DNA from 2 places in the Microbacterium sp. W4I4 genome. Region 2 is predicted to be linked to the other one. Evidence: predicted binding sites of a transcription regulator. Region 2 holds the regulator's gene; the other holds the start of a gene.
What was found. Region 2 encodes HspR, which represses chaperone genes until heat shock. Its sites were predicted from a motif close to AAGTTGAGTCNNNNNGACTCAACTT; they were not measured.
Positions count from the first base shown of each region.

Region 1: the regulator HspR is predicted to act here: its motif matches at 4,102-4,126, upstream of QF046_RS15535 (ATP-dependent Clp protease ATP-binding subunit).

Region 1 covers NZ_JAUSXT010000001.1:3,286,767-3,296,930, reverse strand. The annotation lists gene QF046_RS15545 (LysR substrate-binding domain-containing protein) at 1-359, shown strand, start outside; gene QF046_RS15540 (CPBP family intramembrane glutamic endopeptidase) at 584-1,456, shown strand; gene QF046_RS15535 (ATP-dependent Clp protease ATP-binding subunit) at 1,547-4,087, opposite strand; gene QF046_RS15530 (GMP synthase) at 4,188-4,901, shown strand; gene QF046_RS15525 (ABC transporter substrate-binding protein) at 5,076-5,882, shown strand; gene QF046_RS15520 (amino acid ABC transporter permease) at 5,937-6,590, shown strand; gene QF046_RS15515 (amino acid ABC transporter ATP-binding protein) at 6,661-7,467, shown strand; gene QF046_RS15510 (LysR family transcriptional regulator) at 7,513-8,451, opposite strand; gene hisD (histidinol dehydrogenase) at 8,524-9,840, shown strand; gene QF046_RS15500 (SDR family NAD(P)-dependent oxidoreductase) at 9,927-10,164, shown strand, end outside.
Region 2 covers NZ_JAUSXT010000001.1:2,635,059-2,645,222, forward strand. The annotation lists gene QF046_RS12500 (putative quinol monooxygenase) at 70-372, shown strand; gene QF046_RS12505 (HNH endonuclease signature motif containing protein) at 504-1,910, shown strand; gene QF046_RS12510 (DUF3817 domain-containing protein) at 2,092-2,553, shown strand; gene QF046_RS12515 (TOPRIM nucleotidyl transferase/hydrolase domain-containing protein) at 2,612-3,193, shown strand; gene dnaK (molecular chaperone DnaK) at 3,331-5,187, shown strand; gene QF046_RS12525 (nucleotide exchange factor GrpE) at 5,190-5,840, shown strand; gene QF046_RS12530 (DnaJ C-terminal domain-containing protein) at 5,852-6,832, shown strand; gene QF046_RS12535 (heat shock protein transcriptional repressor HspR) at 6,837-7,280, shown strand; gene mgtE (magnesium transporter) at 7,287-8,645, opposite strand; gene QF046_RS12545 (GntR family transcriptional regulator) at 8,926-9,591, shown strand; gene QF046_RS12550 (tripartite tricarboxylate transporter substrate binding protein) at 9,696-10,164, shown strand, end outside.

The DNA.
Region 1 (10,164 bases), 650 kb from region 2:
CGAAGGACTCGCACCTGCTGGCCGCCGACGAGCTGACCGCCGACGATCTTGTCGACCAGGTGCTGATCACCCCGGGTGACGATGTGCTGGGTCCGCTGGATCTGCCCACCGCCGCCCCGAACTTCCCGACGATACCGACCACGGAGCATGCCGTCGAGACCGTCGCTTCCGGCGTCGGCATCCTCGTCGTCCCCATGTCACTCGCCCGCCTCCACCGTCGCAAGGACGCCGACTACCGCCCCCTGCTGGGCGGACGCACCTCGACGGTCGCGCTGGCGTGGCCGATCGATGCGACCACCCCCGATGTCGACGCGTTCGTCGGGATCGTCCGCGGCCGCACCGCGAACTCCTCGCGCTGACCGATCATTCCGACGCACATGTGGCACACATGGCCGCGTCCGCGATGCGCAGAGCGACCATGTGTGCCACATGTACAGCAGCGCCTGACTCGTACCCCGGAGCCAGAGCCGCCCCTTCGGCATCCCTCCCCGGTGGGAGACAGATGCGCTCTCCGGGGTGATGTGCCCGGACCGCGCTGCTCCGTAGCGTTCTCGTGTCCGCAGAAACGCACGAGGAGCATCCGATGGAAACCGCACACACCGACACCCGCCGCACTGCCGGCGCCCATCCCGATGCGGGCCGGCGCATCCGCCCGGCCCTCACCGCGACGCTGATGATCGTCGGCTTCGCCGTCGTGATGATCGCGACGGGCGCGATCACCTCCGCGCTGCAGAACCCGGTCGCCGCACTTCTGATCGGACCAGTTCTCGGGGTGCTCGTGCTCTGGCTCTACCGGGTCAGTGTCCGCCGACTGGAGAAGCGCCCTGTGATCGAGCTCGCCGCGCCGTCCGCGATGCGACGCGTGCTGACCGGAGTGGCGGCGGGTGTGCTGCTGGCGGCCGTGACGATCGGACTGATGGCCCTGTTCGGCGGCTACCGGATCACCGGCTGGGGCTCGCTGAGCGGCGCGCTGGCCGTGATCGGCACGATGGTCGCCGTGGCGATCGCCGAAGAGGTGCTGTTCCGCGCCATCATCTTCCGGCTCGTCCAGCAGCGCTGGGGAACCTGGCTCGCCCTCGCGGTTTCGTCGGCACTCTTCGGACTCATCCACCTGCTCAACCCCGACGCCACGCTCTGGGGCGCACTGGCGATCACGATCGAGGCGGGTCTCCTGCTCGGTGCCGCCTATCTGGCGACGGGTTCGCTGTGGCTGTCGATCGGACTGCATTTCGGCTGGAACGTCGCCATCGTCGCGCTCTTCGGCACCGTGACCTCGGGCAGCGAGATGGCCGGTTCGCTCGTGGCGGCGACCACCTCGGGTCCGGACTGGTTGAGTGGTGGCGCGTTCGGTCCGGAGGGGAGCCTGTTCGCGATCGCAGTCTGCACGATCGCCTCGATCATCCTGCTCCGCACGGCCCGCCGCCGCGGAAACATGGTCCCGCTTCGCCACCGCTGACCCGAGCGATACAAGCCCGTCTATATGGCGCAAACCGCCCCGATTCATACGAATCCAGGGCGGTTTGCGCCATATAGACGGGTGTTGGAGTCAGGCGGCGGATGCCAGATCGACGCGTGCATCGACTCGGATGCCGTCGTCGACGACATCCACTCGCACCGCGCCGCCGTCGGCCAGGCCGCCCGAGACGAGCAGGTCGGCGATGCGGTCATCCACCTCGCGCTGGATGAGCCGGCGCAGCGGCCGGGCGCCGTACTCCGGCTCGTACCCGTGCTCGCCGAGCCAGGCGACCGCGGCATCCGTGACGTCGAATCCGATCTCACGGCCGGCCAGCCGCTTGGTGGTCGCCTGCAGCATCAGCCGCACGATCTGACCGAGTTCCTCACGCGAGAGCTTCTGGAAGATGACGATCTCGTCGATCCGGTTCAGGAACTCGGGCCGCATGGCCTCACGCAGCTTGCCCATCACGCGGGCGCGCAGGTCCTCCTGCGAGGCGAAGCCCGAGGCATCGTGCGAGGATACGAAGCCGAGCGCACCCGAGCGCGACGCGAGGAACTCCGAGCCGATGTTCGAGGTCATCACGATCACCGTGTTGCGGAAGTCGACCGTGCGACCCTGCCCGTCGGTCAGACGCCCGTCGTCGAGCACCTGCAGCAGCAGGTTGAACACGTCGGGGTGCGCCTTCTCGATCTCGTCGAACAACACGATCGAGTACGGGTTGCGCCGCACGCGCTCGGTGAGCTGTCCGGCCTCGTCGTAGCCGACGTATCCGGGAGGGGCGCCGACCAGGCGCGACACGGTGTGCCGCTCGCCGAACTCGCTCATGTCGAAGCGGATCACGGCGGTCTCGTCGTCGAAGAGGCGGTCGGCCAGGGCCTTCGCCAGCTCGGTCTTGCCGACACCGGTGGGCCCGAGGAACAGGAACGATCCGACCGGGCGGTTGGCGTCGCCCATGCCGGTACGGCTGCGCCGCACGGAGCGCGCGACGGCAGCCACGGCGTCGTCCTGACCGATCACACGGGAGTGCAGGTCTGCCTCGAGGTCGCCCAGCCGCTCCCGCTCCGTCTCGGTGAGACGACTGACCGGGATGCCGGTGGCCCGCGAGATCACCGCGGCGATCTCAGGCTCGTCGACCACGGCATCCGCACTCGTGGACGACGGCACGTCCACCTCGTCGATCCGTGCCTGCACGCGGGCGATCTCGTCGCGCAGGCGCGAGGCCTCCTCGTAGTGCTCGGCGCCGACGGCGATGTCCTTGCGCATCTCCAGGTCGACGAGCTCGTCGGCCAGCGCCTCGATGTCGGTGACCAGCCCCAGGCGCAGCCGCAGCCGGGCACCCGCCTGGTCGATCAGATCGATCGCCTTGTCGGGCAGCACCCGGTCGGGCAGGTAGCGCGCGCTCAGTTCGACCGCACTGCGGATCGCCTCGTCGGTGTACGACACCGCGTGGTGCTCCTCGTAGGCGGGCTTCAGTCCGTCGAGGATGCGGACAGCATCCTCGATCAGCGGCTCGGCGACCTTCACGGGCTGGAAGCGGCGCTCCAGCGCCGGGTCCTTCTCGATGCGGCGGTACTCGCTGAGCGTCGTCGCACCCACCAGGTGCAGGTCGCCCCGCGACAGCCGCGGCTTGAGGATGTTGCCGGCGTCCATCCCGCCGCTCTCACCGGAGCCGCCTGCGCCGACGACCGTGTGCACCTCATCGATGAACACGATGACCTCGCCCTTGTGCTCGGCGATCTCGTCCATGGTCTTGGTCAGCCGCTCCTCGAAGTCGCCGCGGTAGCGGGCGCCGGAGAGCATCGCCGGCAGGTCGAGGGCGACCACACGGCGGTCCTTCAGCTGCGCGGGCACGGTGCCGTCGACGATCGCGCGGGCCAGACCCTCCACGATCGCCGTCTTGCCGACGCCGGCCTCGCCGATCAGCACCGGGTTGTTCTTGGTGCGGCGGCTGAGGATCTCGATGGTCTGCTCGATCTCGCTCGCCCGGCCGATCACCGGGTCGAGCTCGCCGGCGCGGGCGCGCGCGGTGAGGTCGAGTCCGTACTGGTCGAGCATGGGGGTCTCGGATGCCGGGTCAGCGGCTTCGCGCTGAGGCGACTCGCCGGCCGGAACAGGCTCGCGCAGGCCCTGGGTGAGCGCCTCGGCGGTGACGCCGGCGCGGCCGAGGATCTGCCCGGCGGGCACGTCCTGGCCGAGCACGAGGGCGAAGAACAGGTGGTCGGGGTCGATGTACGTCGAACCCGACGAGCGGGCGACCTGGTAGGCGTGGAACAGCGCCCGCGAGGCGCTGGGAGTGAGGGTCGCGGCATCCACATCGGCCGTGCCGCGGTGCTGCGGCAGGCGCGCCTCGACGGCGGTGATGATCGCGGACGGGTCGACCCCGATGCGCTCGATGGCGGCCGAGACGCTGTCATCCTCGACGATCATCCGCAGGATGTGCAGGGCGTCCAGTTCGGTCTGGCCGCGCTCCAGCGCGAAGCGTCCTGCGCTCTGCAGGATCTGCTGGGTGCGCGCGGTGAGGAACCGGCTGAGGTCGATCGACCGACCCTGACGGGCCTGCTCACCGGCGAGGTAGCGGGCGAGGAACTCGTCGAACGAGCCCGAACCCGCCTGGTTGAAGTCGTTGGGCATTTCGCTTCCTCTCAGACTTGAGTGCAGTTCTATCAACTTCAACGTCACATGATGACGCCTATTCCCGGTGTCCGTCAAACCCGCCGAATAGACTCGTCGCATGTCCTCGGTGCTCTACGTCTGCGTGCGCCCGGAGCGCAGTGCAGCGGATGCCGAGCACCGCTCCTTCTCGCGCGATCTCGGCATCCGGGATCTCGACCGACTCGATCTCCTGCACGCGTCACTGGAGACGGTCGAGTGGGAGCAGTACGACGGCTTCGTGATCGGCGGGTCGCCGTTCAACGTCACGGATGCCGACAAAGGCGACGAGCAGCGGGTCGTGGAGCGCGACCTCGAGCGCATCGCCGCCCGCGCCATCGACGGCAAGGCGGCTGCACTGTTCACCTGCTACGGCATCGGCGTGGTGACGCGGATGCTGGGGGGCGAGGTGACCATGGATCATCCCGAGCGCGTCCAGGCCGCACGGATCCGGCTGACCGAGGCGGGTGCGGCTGATGCCCTGTTCGGGCCGAACGCGCCCGAGATGTCGGTGTTCACCGCGCACAAGGAGTCCGCCGCTGAGACGCCCCCGGGCGCGGTGCTGCTCGCCACGAACGATGCCTGCCCGGTGCAGGCGTACCGCGTCGGCAACCGCCTGTATGCGACACAGTTCCACCCGGAGGCGTCGCCCCAGGACTTCGCCGACCGCATGGCGGTGTACCGAGCATCCGGCTACTTCGACGCGAGCGAGTACGCCGCGACCGAGAAGATGGTGCTGGCGTCATCGGTGGACGGCGCAGACCTGCTGAGCCGGTTCCCGAGCCTGCTCGGCTGAGTCGGCTGCTCCGGCCCTCGTGAGAACTGCCCCGCCCTCCCGCACGCTCCCGCCATAGTCGAACACTATGACTTGCATAGTGAATTGGGGTCTTGTCCATTGATCCCGCATTCTTGAAACTGATCAGCACCTGCCGCAACGATGCAGCCTCGCCCAACAGGAAGGTTCAACCCGATGAGCATCCGCAAGAACGCCGCCCTGATCGCCGCACTCGCGGCGGCCACCCTCGTCTTCAGTGCGTGCAGTGCAGGCGGCACATCGACCCCCTCGGCGGCTGGCGGTGCACGGACTGTCACCATCGTCACTTCCAACGACGCACCGTTCTCCTTCATCGACGAGAAGACCGACAAGCTCACCGGCGTCGACGGCGACATGCTGCAGGCGATGGCGGACGAGCTGAACTGGAAGATCGAGGTCGTCGTCACCGACTTCGCGACGATGCCGCAGACCGTGCTCTCGAAGAAGGCTGACTTCATCGCCGACGGCCTCTACGTCACGGACCAGCGCAAGAAAACCCTCGCCTACTCGGACACCTGGTACTACCAGGGAGAGGGCATGGTCGTGCCGTCCGGATCCACGCTGAAGTCCCGCGATGATGCCAAGGGCACGACCATCGGCGTCATGACCGGCGCCACGCACCTCGAGATCGCGCAGAAGCTGACCGCCGAGTCGCACATCAAGATGTACGACTCGCAGGCGAACATGCTGCAGGCCGTCGCCAACAAGCAGGTCGATGCGGCCTTCACTGATCAGGCCGTGGTCGCCTGGGCCCTCACCCAGAACCCGAACGACAAGGTCAAGCTGGTCACCCCCTACGAGCCGTACTTCCCGGGGACGATCGCCGCGGCCTTCCGCAAGGATGAGGACAGCAAGAAGCTCATCACCGAACTGAACGGCGCACTGGCAGATCTCAAGGCCTCGCCGAAGTACCTCGAGATCCTGCAGAAGTACGGTCTCAACGAAGACAACATCGCCGAGTGACGACCGGTCGGTGGGCATCTCGATGCCCACCGACCGCCCCATGAAAGGAACTCCATGGAGTTCATCCAGAATGTCCTCGGCGTCTTCCCCAGCCTTATCAGGGCGATCCCCGTCGTCGCGCAGCTCGCCATCGGAGCCATGGCGCTGGCGCTGAGCCTCGGGCTGCTTGTCGCGCTGGCGAGGCTGTCGCACAACTGGGCACTGCGCACCATCGCGACGGTCTTCGTCGAGATCCTGCGCGGCACTCCGCTGCTCGTGCAGCTGGTTTACATCTACTTCGTGCTGCCGGTCATCGGTATTCAGCTCGATCCGGTCTCGGCGGGGATCATCGGACTCGGCCTGAACTACGCCGCCTACCTCTCAGAGGTGTACCGCACATCGATCCTCGCGGTCGACAGCGGTCAGACCGAAGCCGCGCTCTCGTTGGGATACACGCCGACAAAGGCCCTGTGGCGGATCGTGATTCCGCAGTCGTTCAAGATCGCCCTCGGCCCGATCGGCAACTACTTCATCGCGATGGTGAAGGACACCGCTCTGACATCGGTGATCGCTGTGTCGGAGATCCTGAAGACAGCCAACACCGTCAACGCCCAGACGTTCCAGACCGTGGAGATCTACACGGCCGCGGCACTGCTCTACCTAGCGCTCTCGCTCCCGCTGTCCCGCCTCGTCATCGTTCTTGAAAGGAAGGCGAGAGCCCGTGCCTAATCCCGTCATCAGCATCCAGGACGTGTACAAGAGCTTCGAGATCGGCGAGAAGCCGACCCTCTGGCAGAGGATGATCGGCAGGAAGGACACCCGGAGGACGCTCGAGGTGCTCAAGGGCGTCGATCTCGATGTCTCACCGGGCGAAGTCGTCGCGGTCATCGGTTCCAGCGGCTCGGGAAAGTCGACACTGCTGCGCTGCATCAACAAGCTCGAGCTGATCGATGCCGGTCGTATCCTGGTCAACGACCATCTCGTCGGCTACCGGGAGCGCAACGGGGTCCTCGCACCCGAGTCGGCGCGAGAGACGGCACGCAAGCGCACCGATATCGGCATGGTCTTCCAGCACTTCAACCTGTTCATGAACAAGACGGCGCTCGAGAACGTGATGGCACCTCTTCTCGATGTCAAGAAGATGTCGAAGGCCGCCGCACGCTCACTCGCCGAACCGGCTCTCGCACTTGTCGGTCTGCAAGACCGTATGGCGAACTACCCGTCACGCCTCTCCGGCGGCCAGAAGCAACGGGTGGCGATCGCGAGGGCGCTGGCCATGGAGCCGAGCGTGCTGCTCTTCGACGAACCGACCTCCGCGCTCGATCCGGAGCTCGTGGGCGAGGTGCTCGCGGTCATCAAGAAGATCGCGGTGAGCGGCACGACCATGATGATCGTCACTCACGAGATGCAGTTCGCCCGGGAGATCGCCGATCGCATCGTCGTCATGGACGGCGGCCTCATCGTCGAGCAGGGCGCGCCAGAGAGCGTGTTCGGCAATCCTCGACACAGCAAGACCAGGGCGCTGCTGCGCCGCTCCGGGCTCCTCGCGACGCCCGAGACCGAGGCGCTGAGCGTCGTGGACGACGACATCGAAGACGAGAACTGAGTCCCGCTCCGTCGGTGACCGGTTCGCGATTCGCCAGCCGGTCACCTACTCGGGGCGAGGAACCGCGCGCTGCAGTCGGTCCTCTGCGGGCGCCCGCCGCTGCAGGAGCCCGCTGACCAGCTCGATGAGCTCAAGCATCGCCGGCGACAGGACGCTGTTCCTGCGACGGATGAACGCGATCGTGTCGTACATCGGGACGTCGAAGGGCACGACGTGCACGCTACGCGGGAAGCTGCTGCTCTGCGTCACCGCCCGCGAGACCATCGTGTCTCCGACTCCGCGGACGACGAGCTCGAGCGCCGCTTCCAGGTACTCGACCTCCACCTGCGGCTGCAATCGAAGCCCACGCTCCTGAGCTCTCTCGCTCAGCTGGCGGCGCGTGGGGTCGTTCCAGCTGTAGCTCGCGTCATAGAGCACCACCGGTCGGGTGACGATCTGCTCGATCGTCACCGGCGCTGCGACATGGGAGGGATCCGCGCTCGCCCAGAGGACCTCGTCACGGATGAGCGGGAAGACTTCCAGCTCTGCATCCGGAACCGGGAGCACGACGATGCCAGCCTCGAGCGTGCCCTCGCGCACGCCCTCGACCACCTCGAACGAGTTCTGTCCGAACAGGCGCAGCCGGACGTCGGGATGCAGTCTGTGGAACTGCTCGATCATCTCGGGCAGGAAGTAGAAGTTGGCGTTGCGCAGCACGCCGAGTGAGATCGAACCTCGCCGCAGGCCACGAAGCTCGGCGATGGCGTTGTCCGCCTGCCCCGCGGACTCCACGATCTGACGCGCCCACACCAGCAGCTCCTGGCCTGCGGCCGTCAGTGTGAGGCTTCGACCCGTCCGGATGAAGAGAGCCACTCCGTGGTGCTCCTCGAGCTTGCGCACCAGCGCGGACACTGTCGGCTGGGACACGCCGAGCGCCTCCGCAGCCGCCGTGAACGATTTTCCGGCGACGGCGTGCACGAAGGCGCGCAGCTGCGTGATCGTCATAGCCTCATCCTATGCATTCCAGAGTTGATGCCCTCGTTGTGCAGGTGTGCGGTTGCTTCCTAACCTCTGATCATGAAGTTCACTGATCCGGTTCTCAAGATGCACGACGGCCATTTCACGCGGCTGAAGACACCTCTGGACGTCCCCGCTGCACAGCGTGACCCCCAGGTCGTCGAGACGGTCTCCGCCATGCTGCTCGACATCGAGAAGCGCGGCCTCGACGCGGTCCGCGACTACGCGAAGCGACTCGACCGCTGGGAGGGCGATGACTTCGAGATCTCGGCGAAGGACATCGCCACGAGTGGCGACCGCATCGACCCCCGCCTTCGCGAAGCCATCGAGCTTGGAGCGGAGCGCACTCAGGCCTTCGCCAAGCATCAGCGTGCGGGGCACACCGACTTCGAGGTCGAGCTCGTCCCGGGGCTGCGCACCGGAGTCCGCTACATCCCGGTCGGCCGGGTCGGCGCATACATGCCCGCCGGACGCTTCCCCCTCACCGCCAGCGCCTTCATGACCGTGGGCGTCGCCAAAGCCGCCGGCGTCCCGCACGTCATCGCCTGCACTCCCCCTCAGCCCGACGGCGGCCCGAACGACGCCGTCCTGTACACCGCCCACGTCTCCGGCGCCGACCGCGTGTTCCTGATCGGTGGAGTCCAGGCGCTCGCCGCCATGGCATTCGGACTCATCGATGACCTTCCCGTCGACATGCTGGTGGGCGCGGGCAACGCCTTCGTCGCAGAGGCCAAGCGCCAGTTGTTCGGGCGGGTGGCGATCGACCTGCTCGCCGGACCGTCCGAGGTCGCCGTCCTCTCCGACGAGACCGCTTCTCCCGAGCTCGTCGCCGCGGACCTTCTCGGGCAGGCCGAGCACGGGCCGAACTCGCCCGCAGCACTCGTGACGACCGACGAGCAGCATGGTCACGACGTCATCGCCGCTGTGGAGCGTCAGCTGACGACCATCGCTACTCGCGACATCTGCGGCCCGGCCTGGCGCGACTACGGCTCGGTCACAGTGGCCGACAGCCGCGAGGTCGCCGCAGCGCTCATGGACGATCTCGCCCCGGAGCATCTCGAGGTCATCACCGCCGACGACGCGTGGTACCACGACGCTCTGCGCAATTACGGCTCGATCTTCCTCGGCCCGTGGAGCACGGTGGCTTACTCCGACAAGGGCATGGCCGGCACGAATCACACACTGCCCACCGCAGGCGGCGCGAAGCACAGCGCCGGGCTCTCGGTCTCTCGCTATCTGAAGCCGCTGACCTACCAGCGCATCGAGAAGGAGGCGACGCCACTGCTCGCCGACGCCGTCGTCACGATCTCAGCTTCGGAGGGCATGGCCGCGCACGAAGCCACCGCGCAGATGCGACTGGATCGCTACCGCAACTGAGACCCCTCTCTGCGATGCTGTCCTCGGCGCACTGTGCCGCGCCGAGGACGGCATCGAGCCGAGGACAGCGGAATCGAGGATCGAGCATGACCAACGCTCTCGTGACCGGCGCTTCCCGGGGCATCGGGCGGGCTATCGCGCAGGCCCTCGCACGGCGCGGCGACGTCGTAGCCGTGCATTTCGGCTCGGACGCCGCTGCCGCGCAGGAGACGCTGGATTCGCTGCCAGGCAGCGGCCACGTGCTCGTCCGCGGAGACATCGCCGATGCCGCGGCCGCGCAGACCATCGTCGCGACCGCCGTCTCCACGCTGGGATCGATCGACA
Region 2 (10,164 bases):
CGTCCGGCTGTGAACGGCGGGCGAGCACGTCGCCATCTGTCAGGGGTGACAGGCCATATCGTGTGGGCCATGGTGTTTGTGAATGCAGGAACTCTGGGAACAGTCGCCGGTCGACGCGACGAACTCGTTGCACATCTCACTCGGCGCAACGACGTGCTTGCCGAGCTGGGCTGTCTGGCGTATGAAGTGGGCGTCGAAGAGAGCGAGCCCGACACCGTGTTCGTCGTGGAACTGTGGACAAGCGCAGAGGCGCACCAGGCGTCGCTGGCCCGGGCCGAGGTCCAGGAATCCATTGCGGCGGCGCGACCGCTGTTGTCGGGAGAGTTCGGCGGATTCCGCTTCGAGGTGGTCGGGTCGCCGCTGCGCGACTGACGCCCGATCCTGGCATCCGTGACAACCGCGGGGCGCCCTGCTGCACGTTCGTTATGCGTTCGTGACCTTGGGAGGTCTGAGCACGCTCGAATCTGCGTTCGAATGTCGGTGGTCACTCGGATACTGGAATCATGAACGCGATGGTGGCCGCAACGGACGAGCAGATGTCGATGCTCGACGGTCTCGTCTCGTCGATCCAGAGTGTGGAGCAGACTCTCGCCGGTGTTCTCGCGACACGAGACGGCTTGCTGGCGCTGGCGGGGAAGCTGGCGCTGTCGATGGCCGAGGACGGCGACGGCATCGACGCGTCCGACCTGACGATCAGGACGGTCGCGGCGGAGGTCGGAGCGGTGCTGCGGGTGAGCGACCGGACGGTGCAGCGGCGGATGGCCGAGGCATCGATCACGGTCGAGCGGTTCCCACTGGTGTGGGCGGCGCAGGGCGCCGGACAGATCAGTGCAGGTCACGCCCGGGTGATCGTGGATGCCGGCGCTCACCTCGACGACGCGGAAGCGCGGGCCGCCTACTCGGCCAGAGTGCTGGAGTTCGCGGAGGACGAGTCACCGAATCGGCTGCGGCCGATCGCGGCGCGCATCGCGGAGCAGTACCAGCCGAGGTCGCTCGAGGAGCGGCATGCGGATGCTCGCAAGGCCCGCGGGGTATGGGTGAAAGATGCCCCGGACGCGATGGCCGAGCTCGGCCTCCTCGGTCCGGCCGCACTGGTCCACGCCGCGTTCGACAGGCTCACCGGCATGGCCAAGGCGGATGCCGGCGCCTCGGTGGGCACGGCAGGGGTGGCCTTCGGGCTCGCCACCGCACCGGAATCCGGGGACTCCGCTGACCTGCGCACGCTGTCTCAGAAACGTAGCGACCTCGCCCTCGACCTGCTGCTGACCGGCGCCCCGGCAGGTCACGACACTCCAGACGGACTGCTCGCAGCGATCGTGCCGCACGTGAGCGTGACGGTGCCGGTGACCACTCTGATGGGTGCCGAGGGTGCGGAGACGCCCCCGGCGGAGCTGGACGGACGCACCCCGATCGACCTCGAGACCGCAAGGCTGCTGGCTGGCGCCGCATCCGGTTGGGACCGCATCCTCACCCACCCGATCAGCGGCGCGCTGCTGGCAGCGGACCGCTACCGGCCGAGCGCGCACCTGCGACGCCACCTGCGGGCGAGAGACCAGCGGTGCCGGTTCCCGGGCTGCGGCATGCCTCCTCGCAACAGTGACCTCGATCACACCCTGGATGCAGCCTTCGGCCGGCCCACCGAAGAGGAGAACCTCGCCGAGCTCTGTCGTCGACATCACGTTCTCAAGCACCACTCGCCGTGGCACGTCGAGCAGGTCGGGGGCGGACTCCTCGAGTGGACGAGCCCCACCGGCCGCGTCTACATCGACAAACCGCCGCCCCCGAACACCGTCACCTTCGCCGAAACGGGTCCGCCGCCTGATCCTGTCGATCTCAGTGATCCTGTCGATCTCGGTGACCCCGCCGATCCGTGGGCCTCGGTGCCGGACGAACTCCTCGCACCCTTCTGACCGGCGCGCAGGCGCGAGCCCTGACCGCCGGCAAGGTGCAGGCCAGATTGGGCACCTGGGCTGCGCTCTCTCCACCTTTCGAATGATCTTCGGCCCTGATCGGGCGCTCTTTCGGCCGCGATCCCAGCAGATCGAAGGAGACCTTCCCCTACCGTGGTGACAGATCCACCCGAGGAGACCCATGTTCCGCAGTCCTGCCCGCCTGTTCCGTGTGCTCGCGATCGCCGAGGCGATCACGTGGACCCTGCTGATCAGTGCGCTCATCGCGCGCGCCGTCGGCGCGGCTCCCGTGCTGGTGACCATCGCCGGTGGCATCCACGGCTTCGTGTTCCTCTCCTACGGCGCCACCGCCGTGCTTCTCGCGTTCAACCAGCGCTGGCACGTCGGCGTCGCGATCACCACCATCGCCAGCGCGATCGTCCCCTACGCCACCATTCCGATGGAGATCTGGTTGCACCGCACCGGCCGACTCGAGGGCGACTGGCGTCTCACCGAGACCGACGACCCGCGCGACCACTCCTGGTACGACCGCACGATGCGCTGGTTCCTACACCGCCCCTGGGTTCTCGCCGTCCTCATCCTCATCGCGATCGTCGCGATCTTCAGCATCCTGCTGATCATCGGCCCTCCCGGCGGCAAGTGAGCCGCGCGTCCGTGCCCGCGGCTGTTCAGCACTGATCGCACCGGACTAAGGTCGTGCCATGTCGGGAGCACGCACGGTCGAGCCGACCGTCGTGCTGTTCGAGGGCCGAAGTGATCGGCTCGCCTTCGAAGCCCTCGCGCAGCGGCGCGGCGCGAACCTGGCGGCCGTCGACCTCGTCGAACTGGACGGCATCACGAATCTGCGCACGCGGCTGTCGACTCTGAGCACCACGGGTGCACGGGTGTTCGTGCTGTTCGACGCCGCCGAACAGCGGTACGTGAGCGGGGTCCGGCGCGCTCTCGGGCTGACTGGTGCCGCGGACGAGCCCGACCCGCACGAACTCGACGCGATCGGCTTCTTCGGATGCGAGCGCGACCTGGAGGAGGAGGTGATCCGCGCCGCCGGGCCGGAGCTCGTGCTCGAGACGCTGGCCGTGCGCGGAGAGCTCGAACGGTTCCGGGTGTTCCAGCGCCAGCCCGCACAGCGAGTGCGGAGCGTCGAGGAACAGCTGCACCGGTTCGCCGGAACGGCCGCCGGCCGGAAGTCGCGCTTCGCCGCCGACGTCATCGAGGTCATGCCGATCGAGCGGATGCCACGCCCGCTCATGCGCCTGCTCGACGCCACCCTGAATCAAAGTTGAGTCGACGTGTATCAACTTTCTTGACAGCTTCGCCGCCTGTGCATACACTTGAGTCATCGCGACTCAGGTTTCTGGGTCGCCTCTGACTTCCTCACAGTCTTCAACAACTCAGCTCTTCAAGAAACAAGGAGAATCACATGGCACGTGCTGTCGGTATCGACCTCGGAACCACCAACTCCGTCGTCAGCGTCCTCGAGGGCGGCGAGCCCAAGGTCATCGCCAACGCCGAGGGTTTCCGCACCACCCCCTCGGTGGTCGCGTACACCAAGGACGGCGAGGTGCTCGTCGGCGAGACCGCCAAGCGCCAGGCCGTCACCAACGTCGACCGCACGATCTCGTCGGTCAAGCGCCACATGGGCACCGACTGGTCCTTCGACGTCGACGGCAAGAAGTGGACGCCGCAGGAGATCTCCGCGCGCATCCTCATGAAGCTCAAGCGCGACGCTGAGTCCTACCTCGGTGACACGGTCACCGATGCCGTCATCACGGTCCCCGCGTACTTCAACGACGCCGAGCGTCAGGCCACCAAGGAGGCCGGCGAGATCTCGGGCCTGAACGTGCTGCGCATCATCAACGAGCCCACCGCCGCAGCCCTCGCCTACGGCCTGGACCGCGGCAAGGAGGACGAGCTCATCCTCGTCTTCGACCTCGGTGGCGGAACCTTCGACGTCTCCCTCCTCGAGGTGGGCAAGGACGACGACTTCTCCACCATCCAGGTGCGCGCCACCGCCGGTGACAACCGCCTCGGCGGTGACGACTGGGACCAGCGCGTCGTGGACTTCCTCATCAAGCAGTTCAAGGAGACCTCCGGCGTCGACGTCTCGAGCGACAAGATCGCCCTGCAGCGACTGAAGGAGGCCGCTGAGCAGGCCAAGAAGGAGCTTTCGTCCTCGACGAGCACCAGCATCAACCTGCCCTACCTCTCCCTGACCGACTCGGGCCCCGTGTCGCTGTCCGAGACCCTCACCCGGGCCAAGTTCGAGGACCTCACCAAGGACCTGCTCGACCGCACCAAGAAGCCGTTCGCCGACGTCATCCGCGAGGCGAACGTCAAGGTCGGCGACATCGACCACATCGTGCTCGTCGGCGGATCGACCCGCATGCCGGCTGTTGCGGATCTCGTCAAGGCCGAGACCGGCAAGGAAGCCAACAAGGGCGTCAACCCGGACGAGGTCGTCGCCGTCGGCGCCGCACTGCAGGCCGGTGTCCTCAAGGGCGAGCGCAAGGACGTTCTGCTCATCGATGTCACCCCGCTGAGCCTCGGCATCGAGACCAAGGGCGGCCGCATGACCAAGCTCATCGAGCGCAACACGGCCATCCCGACCAAGCGCAGCGAGACCTTCACCACCGCCGACGACAACCAGCCGTCGGTCGCGATTCAGGTCTTCCAGGGCGAGCGCGAGTTCACCCGCGACAACAAGCCGCTCGGCACCTTCGAGCTCACCGGAATCGCCCCGGCTCCTCGTGGCATCCCGCAGGTGGAGGTCACTTTCGACATCGACGCCAACGGCATCGTGCACGTGTCCGCCAAGGACAAGGGCACCGGCAAGGAGCAGTCGATGACCATCACCGGCGGCTCGTCGCTGTCGAAGGACGACATCGAGCGCATGGTGCGCGAGGCCGAGGAGAACGCGGCCGACGACAAGAAGCGCGCCGAGGCTCTCGAGCAGCGCAACCAGGCCGAGTCGCTCGCGTACTCGATCGACAAGCTCATCAAGGAGAACGACGACAAGCTGCCCGAGGACGTCAAGTCCGATGTGCAGGCTGACGTCGACGCTCTGAAGACGGCCCTGGCCGGCGAGCACGACGACGCGGTCAAGACCGCGTTCGACAAGCTGAACGAGTCGCAGGGCAAGCTCGGCGAGGCCATCTACGCTCAGTCGCAGGCGGATGCCGCAGCCGGCCCCGCCGCGGATGAGGCCCCGGCCGACGCCGCATCCGAGGAGGATGTGGTCGACGCCGAGGTCGTCGACGACGAGGACGAGAGCAAGTAACCATGACGGACAAGAACTTCGACGAAGTTCCCGAGAACGAGGGGTCGGATGCTGCGGCATCCGGCCCCGCGCCGGATTCCCGGAACTTCGCTGAGCAGAACATCCCCGAGCAGGACTCCACCGAGGCGACCGCCGCGGAGGGCTCCGACGACGAGCTCACGATCGACGACATCCTGAACGCCGTGCAGACCGAGGAGGCCTCCTCGGAGGACGGTTCGGATGCCGGCATCCAGGATGCCGAGCACGCCCTGCTCAACGATCTCAAGCGACTGACCGCCGAGTACGCCAACTATCGTCGGCGCACCGAGGAGCAGCGGCACGTCGAGATCGCACGCGCCAAGGGCGAGGCGGCCAAGGGCATGCTGCCCGTGCTGGACGACCTCGACCGTGCCCAGCAGCACGGCGACCTCGCCGAAGGCTCGCCCTTCTTCGCGATCGCGGAGAAGGTGCGCGCGGTCGTGGAGCGCCTCGGCGTCACCGCCTACGGCGAGAAGGGCGACGTATTCGACCCGCAGCACCACGAGGCGATCTTCCAGCAGCCGACGCCCGGCGCCACGGAGTCGACCATCCTCGAGGTCGTCGAGGTCGGCTACCGTCTGGGTGATGTCGAGCTGCGTCCGGCCAAGGTCGTCGTCGCCGTTCCCGCAGAGTAGGCAGGTGATCGGTGGCTAGTCAGGACTGGTTCGACAAGGACTTCTACAAGACGCTCGGCGTCTCGAAGGACATCACCGACGCGGAGCTGAAGAAGGCGTACCGCAAGCTCGCCCGCAAGTATCACCCCGACTCCAATCAGGGCGATGCCAAGGCCGAGGCGAAGTTCAAGGAGATCAGCGAGGCGTACAGCGTGCTCAGCGACGCCGAGCAGCGTCGCGAGTACGACGAGATCCGCGCGATGGGTTCAGGGGCGCGGTTCACCGCGCCCGGCGGCAGCGCGGGCGGCTTCGAGGACGTGTTCAACCGGTTCGGACAGGGCGGCCGGCAGGCCGACTTCGACGAAATCTTCTCGATGTTCAACCAGGGCGGAGGCGGCGGCTCGTTCGGCTCCGGCCGGTTCGGGCAGACGTCGGGTGGGTACCGCGGTTTCGGCGGCCCGCAGAAGGGCGCCGATGTCACGGCCCGCACGACGATCGACTTCATCACCGCGGCGCAGGGCGAGACCATCACCCTGCAGGCCGAGGACGGCAAGCCGTTCAAGGTCAAGCTGCCGGCCGGCGTCGCCGACGGGCAGAAGATCCGTCTGCGCGGCCGCGGCCGTCCCTCGCCGGACGGCGGGGAGTCGGGCGACATCGTCGTGCAGGTGACGGTGCGTCAGCATCCGGTGTTCAGCCGCGACGGACTGAACCTGCGCCTGACCGTGCCCGTCACCTTCACCGAGGCGACGCTCGGCGCGACGATCGAGGTGCCGACGCTCGGCGGCGACACCGTCAAGCTGCGCGTCGCGCCGGGAACGCCGTCGGGCCGCGTGCTGCGCGTGAAGGGTCGGGGGATCACCTCGTCCAAGGGCACCGGCGACCTGCTCGCCGAACTGCAGGTGGCCGTGCCGGCACACCTCGACGACGTCGCGCGCGAGGCACTGCTCGCCTTCCAGGCGGCGGAGCCGAAGGAGAACCCGCGCGGCGAGATGATGGCGAAGGCGCGGGGATAGTCCCATGGACGCCGATTCCCCCGTCTTCGCGATCGCCGTCGCGGCCGACCTGTCGGGCATGCACCCCCAGACGCTGCGGCAGTACGACCGCATCGGATTGGTCGTGCCCGGCCGCACCCGCGGCGGCTCGCGGCGCTACTCGATGCGCGACATCGAGCAGCTCCGCGAGGTCGCCCAGCTCTCCAGCGAAGGCGTGAGCCTTCCGGCCATCGCGCGGCTGCTGGACATGGAGGACGAGGTGCGGATGCTGCGCCGCCGCGTCTCCGAGCTCGAGGGCGCCCTGCGCGCCGAGCGCGAGAACCGCCCGGGCGCTCGCGTGTTCGCCGCTGGGGTCTCCGGCCAGGCGTTCTCGGTCGGCTCCGGCCGCCGCATCCGCCGTTCCACGGAAGTGGTGCTCTGGCACCCGCGTGCGGCGGCCGCGCCCGAGGCTGAGAACGACGAGAACTGACTCGGGTCAGATCCCGAGCACGGCCTTGGCGATCAGGAAGTAGATGATCAGTCCGGTCGCGTCGACGAACGTCGTGATGAACGGGTTCGAGAACACCGCGGGGTCGACGCGGATGGCGCGCGCGGCCAGCGGCATGATGCCGCCGATCGACGCCGCCACCGTGCATACGGCGACGAGCGTGAGCCCGATCACCAGACCGATGTGCCACTCGTAGATCAGCCCCGCCAGTGTGAATCCCAGCGTGCCCAGCAGCAGGCCGAGGAAGAACCCGACCCGCACCTCGCGCGACAGCACCCGGAACAGATCGCGCGGCGTCACCTCGCCGAGAGCCAGCGAGCGGGTCACCGTGGTCGCGGCCTGATTCCCGGTGTTGCCGCCGGTGCCGATCAGCAGCGGCACGAACAGCGCGAGCACCGTCAGGTGTGCGAGCGTCGTCTCGAACGCGTCGAGCACCTGCACGGTCAGCGTCGCGCCGACTGCCAGCACCAGCAGCCACACCACCCGTGAGCGAACCAGGCGCCGGATCGGGGTGGACAGGTACGAGCGGCGCAGCGGCTCCACACCGCCCTGCCTCGCGGCATCCTCGCTCTCCTCCTGCTTGAGGATGCGGGCCGCATCGTCGATGGTCAGGATGCCGACCAGCCGGTGCTCGCTGTCCACGATCGGCAGGGCGAGCAGCGCGAGGTCCGTGGCGCGACGGGCCGCGGTCTCGGCGTCCTCCGTGACCTCGGCGACGTGCGCGTCGCTCATCAGATCGTTGATCAGGTCATCCGGGTCGCCACCCATCAGGTCGCGCAGGCTCACGACGCCGACGACGCTGCGCCCGCCGTCGGTCACGGGCAGTGTGTAGATCGTCTCGGCGCTGTCGAGCGACGCACGGATGCGGTCGAGTGTCTGCCCGACGGTGAGATGCGGGTGCGTGGTGACGAACTCGGGGCTCATCCGGCGCCCGATCGAATCCTGCGGGTATCCGAGCATGCCCGAGGTGAGGTCGCGCTCCTGCCTGGTCAGCCCTCGCAGCAGCTGCGGGGCGACGGATGCCGGCAGCTCGTCGAGCAGCCAGACGCGGTCGTCCGGATCCATCTCGGCGAACAGCATCGTGACCTCGGCGTTGCGCAGCGCCTGCACCAGGTCGCCGCGAGCGCCGGGGGAGAGCGCCTCGAACACCTCGAGGGCGCGCGGTTTGGCGAGCAGGCGGTAGACGATCGCGGCATCCTCGATGCCGAGCCGGTCGACGAGCTCGACGACCTCGGGGACGGACAGCGGAGTCAGGACGGCGGATGCCGCGGCCAGATCACCGGATGAGATCAGCTGGTCGATCGCATCAGCGGCCTCGGAGACGGTCTGAAGCTGGGAGGGAGTCATGGGCGTGCCTTCAGAAGGGCACCGCGCGGGGCGGGAACGCCGGAGCGTCGAGGCGCGTGCGTCGCAGCAGGCGCCGCCTCGGGCTCAGTCGAGCGGTGCGGAAGCGGGGAGGAGAACGTGTCTGCGACTATGACTGTCACTTGACATGATGAACCACCTCACTTCCCGGATGCTCGAGGGACTTTCCTCGACGAGTCTAGTCGAGGGCGACTGGGATGTAGCCTGTCAACAGTCAACAAGAGCCAGGGTCAACGACGGCCAGGGTCGACGGGGGAGTCACGTGGCCGACACAGTCAGACGAGGCGATTCGCTGGGCGCGCAGATCGCGAACGTCCTGCGCCACCGGATCGTTCGGGGGGAGATCGCACCGGGCGAGCGCATCACCGAAGAGGCGCTCGCCGAGGAGTTCGCCGTCAGTCGTGGGCCCGTGCGTGACGCGCTCACCCAGCTCAGCTTCGAGAAGCTCGTGCGCATCCAGCGCCCCCGAGGAGTGTTCGTCGTCGGACTCACCGGCGACGACGTCGACCAGCTGTACAGTCTGCGCGGGGCCCTCGAGCAGCTCGCGCTGTCTCGAGCGATCCGGGTCGAGGACGACGCCCGCTGGCGCACGATGGCAGACGCGGTGCGGCGTATGGCGGAGGCTGCGGACGCCGGAGACCATGCGACCTTCGTGGAGGCCGACCTCGACTTCCACTCCCAGATCTACGCGCTCGCCGATCACCCCCGCCTGGAGGGTGCGTGGCGGCAGTACCTGCCGACCTTCACCGCCCTTCTGGAGGTGACCATCAACCACGACGAGGATCTGCACGATTCCGCCGCCGACCATGTCGAACTGATGGGTGTCATGCGCAGCGGCCCTGCGGAGAAGGCGGCGGATGTGCTCACCGCTCATCTGGACGGCGCGCGGAACCGCATGCTCAGCGAGCTCGCTCAGCAGGAGCGCTGAGGCGTCGACGGACGGGTGCCGCGTATCAGTGTTGACTGTTAACAGTCGACACTGGTACGCTCGCCAGCATCGACAACACGGTCGATCAGCACCGAGGAGCAAAGATGCCCCGCATCCGCATGTCCCGAGCGGCCGCAGCCATCGCCGCCGTCGCCGCAACCGCGCTCGTCCTGGCCGGTTGCACCAAGGTCGATGAAGGAGGTGCCGAGTCGGCCTTCCCCGAGAAGGACATCCGCCTGATCATCCAGGCGAACCCCGGCGGCGGCTCAGACCTGTCATCGCGCGCTCTCGCCAGTGAGCTCGAGAAGATCCTCGACGTGAGCGTCATCCCCGAGAACATGCCCGGCGCCGCCGGTGCTCTCGCAATGGAGTACGTCGGCAGCCAGAAGGCCGACGGCTACGTCATCGGCTTCGCGCCCGTCGAGATCGCGATGCTCAACACCACGCAGGGTGCCAAGGTCCTGCCGGAGAACTACGACCTGCTCGGCCAGATCATGCTCGCCCCGGGCGTGATCACGGTCGGCGCGAACAGCGGCATCGACTCGCTCGAGGCGCTCGTCGAGAAGGCGAAGG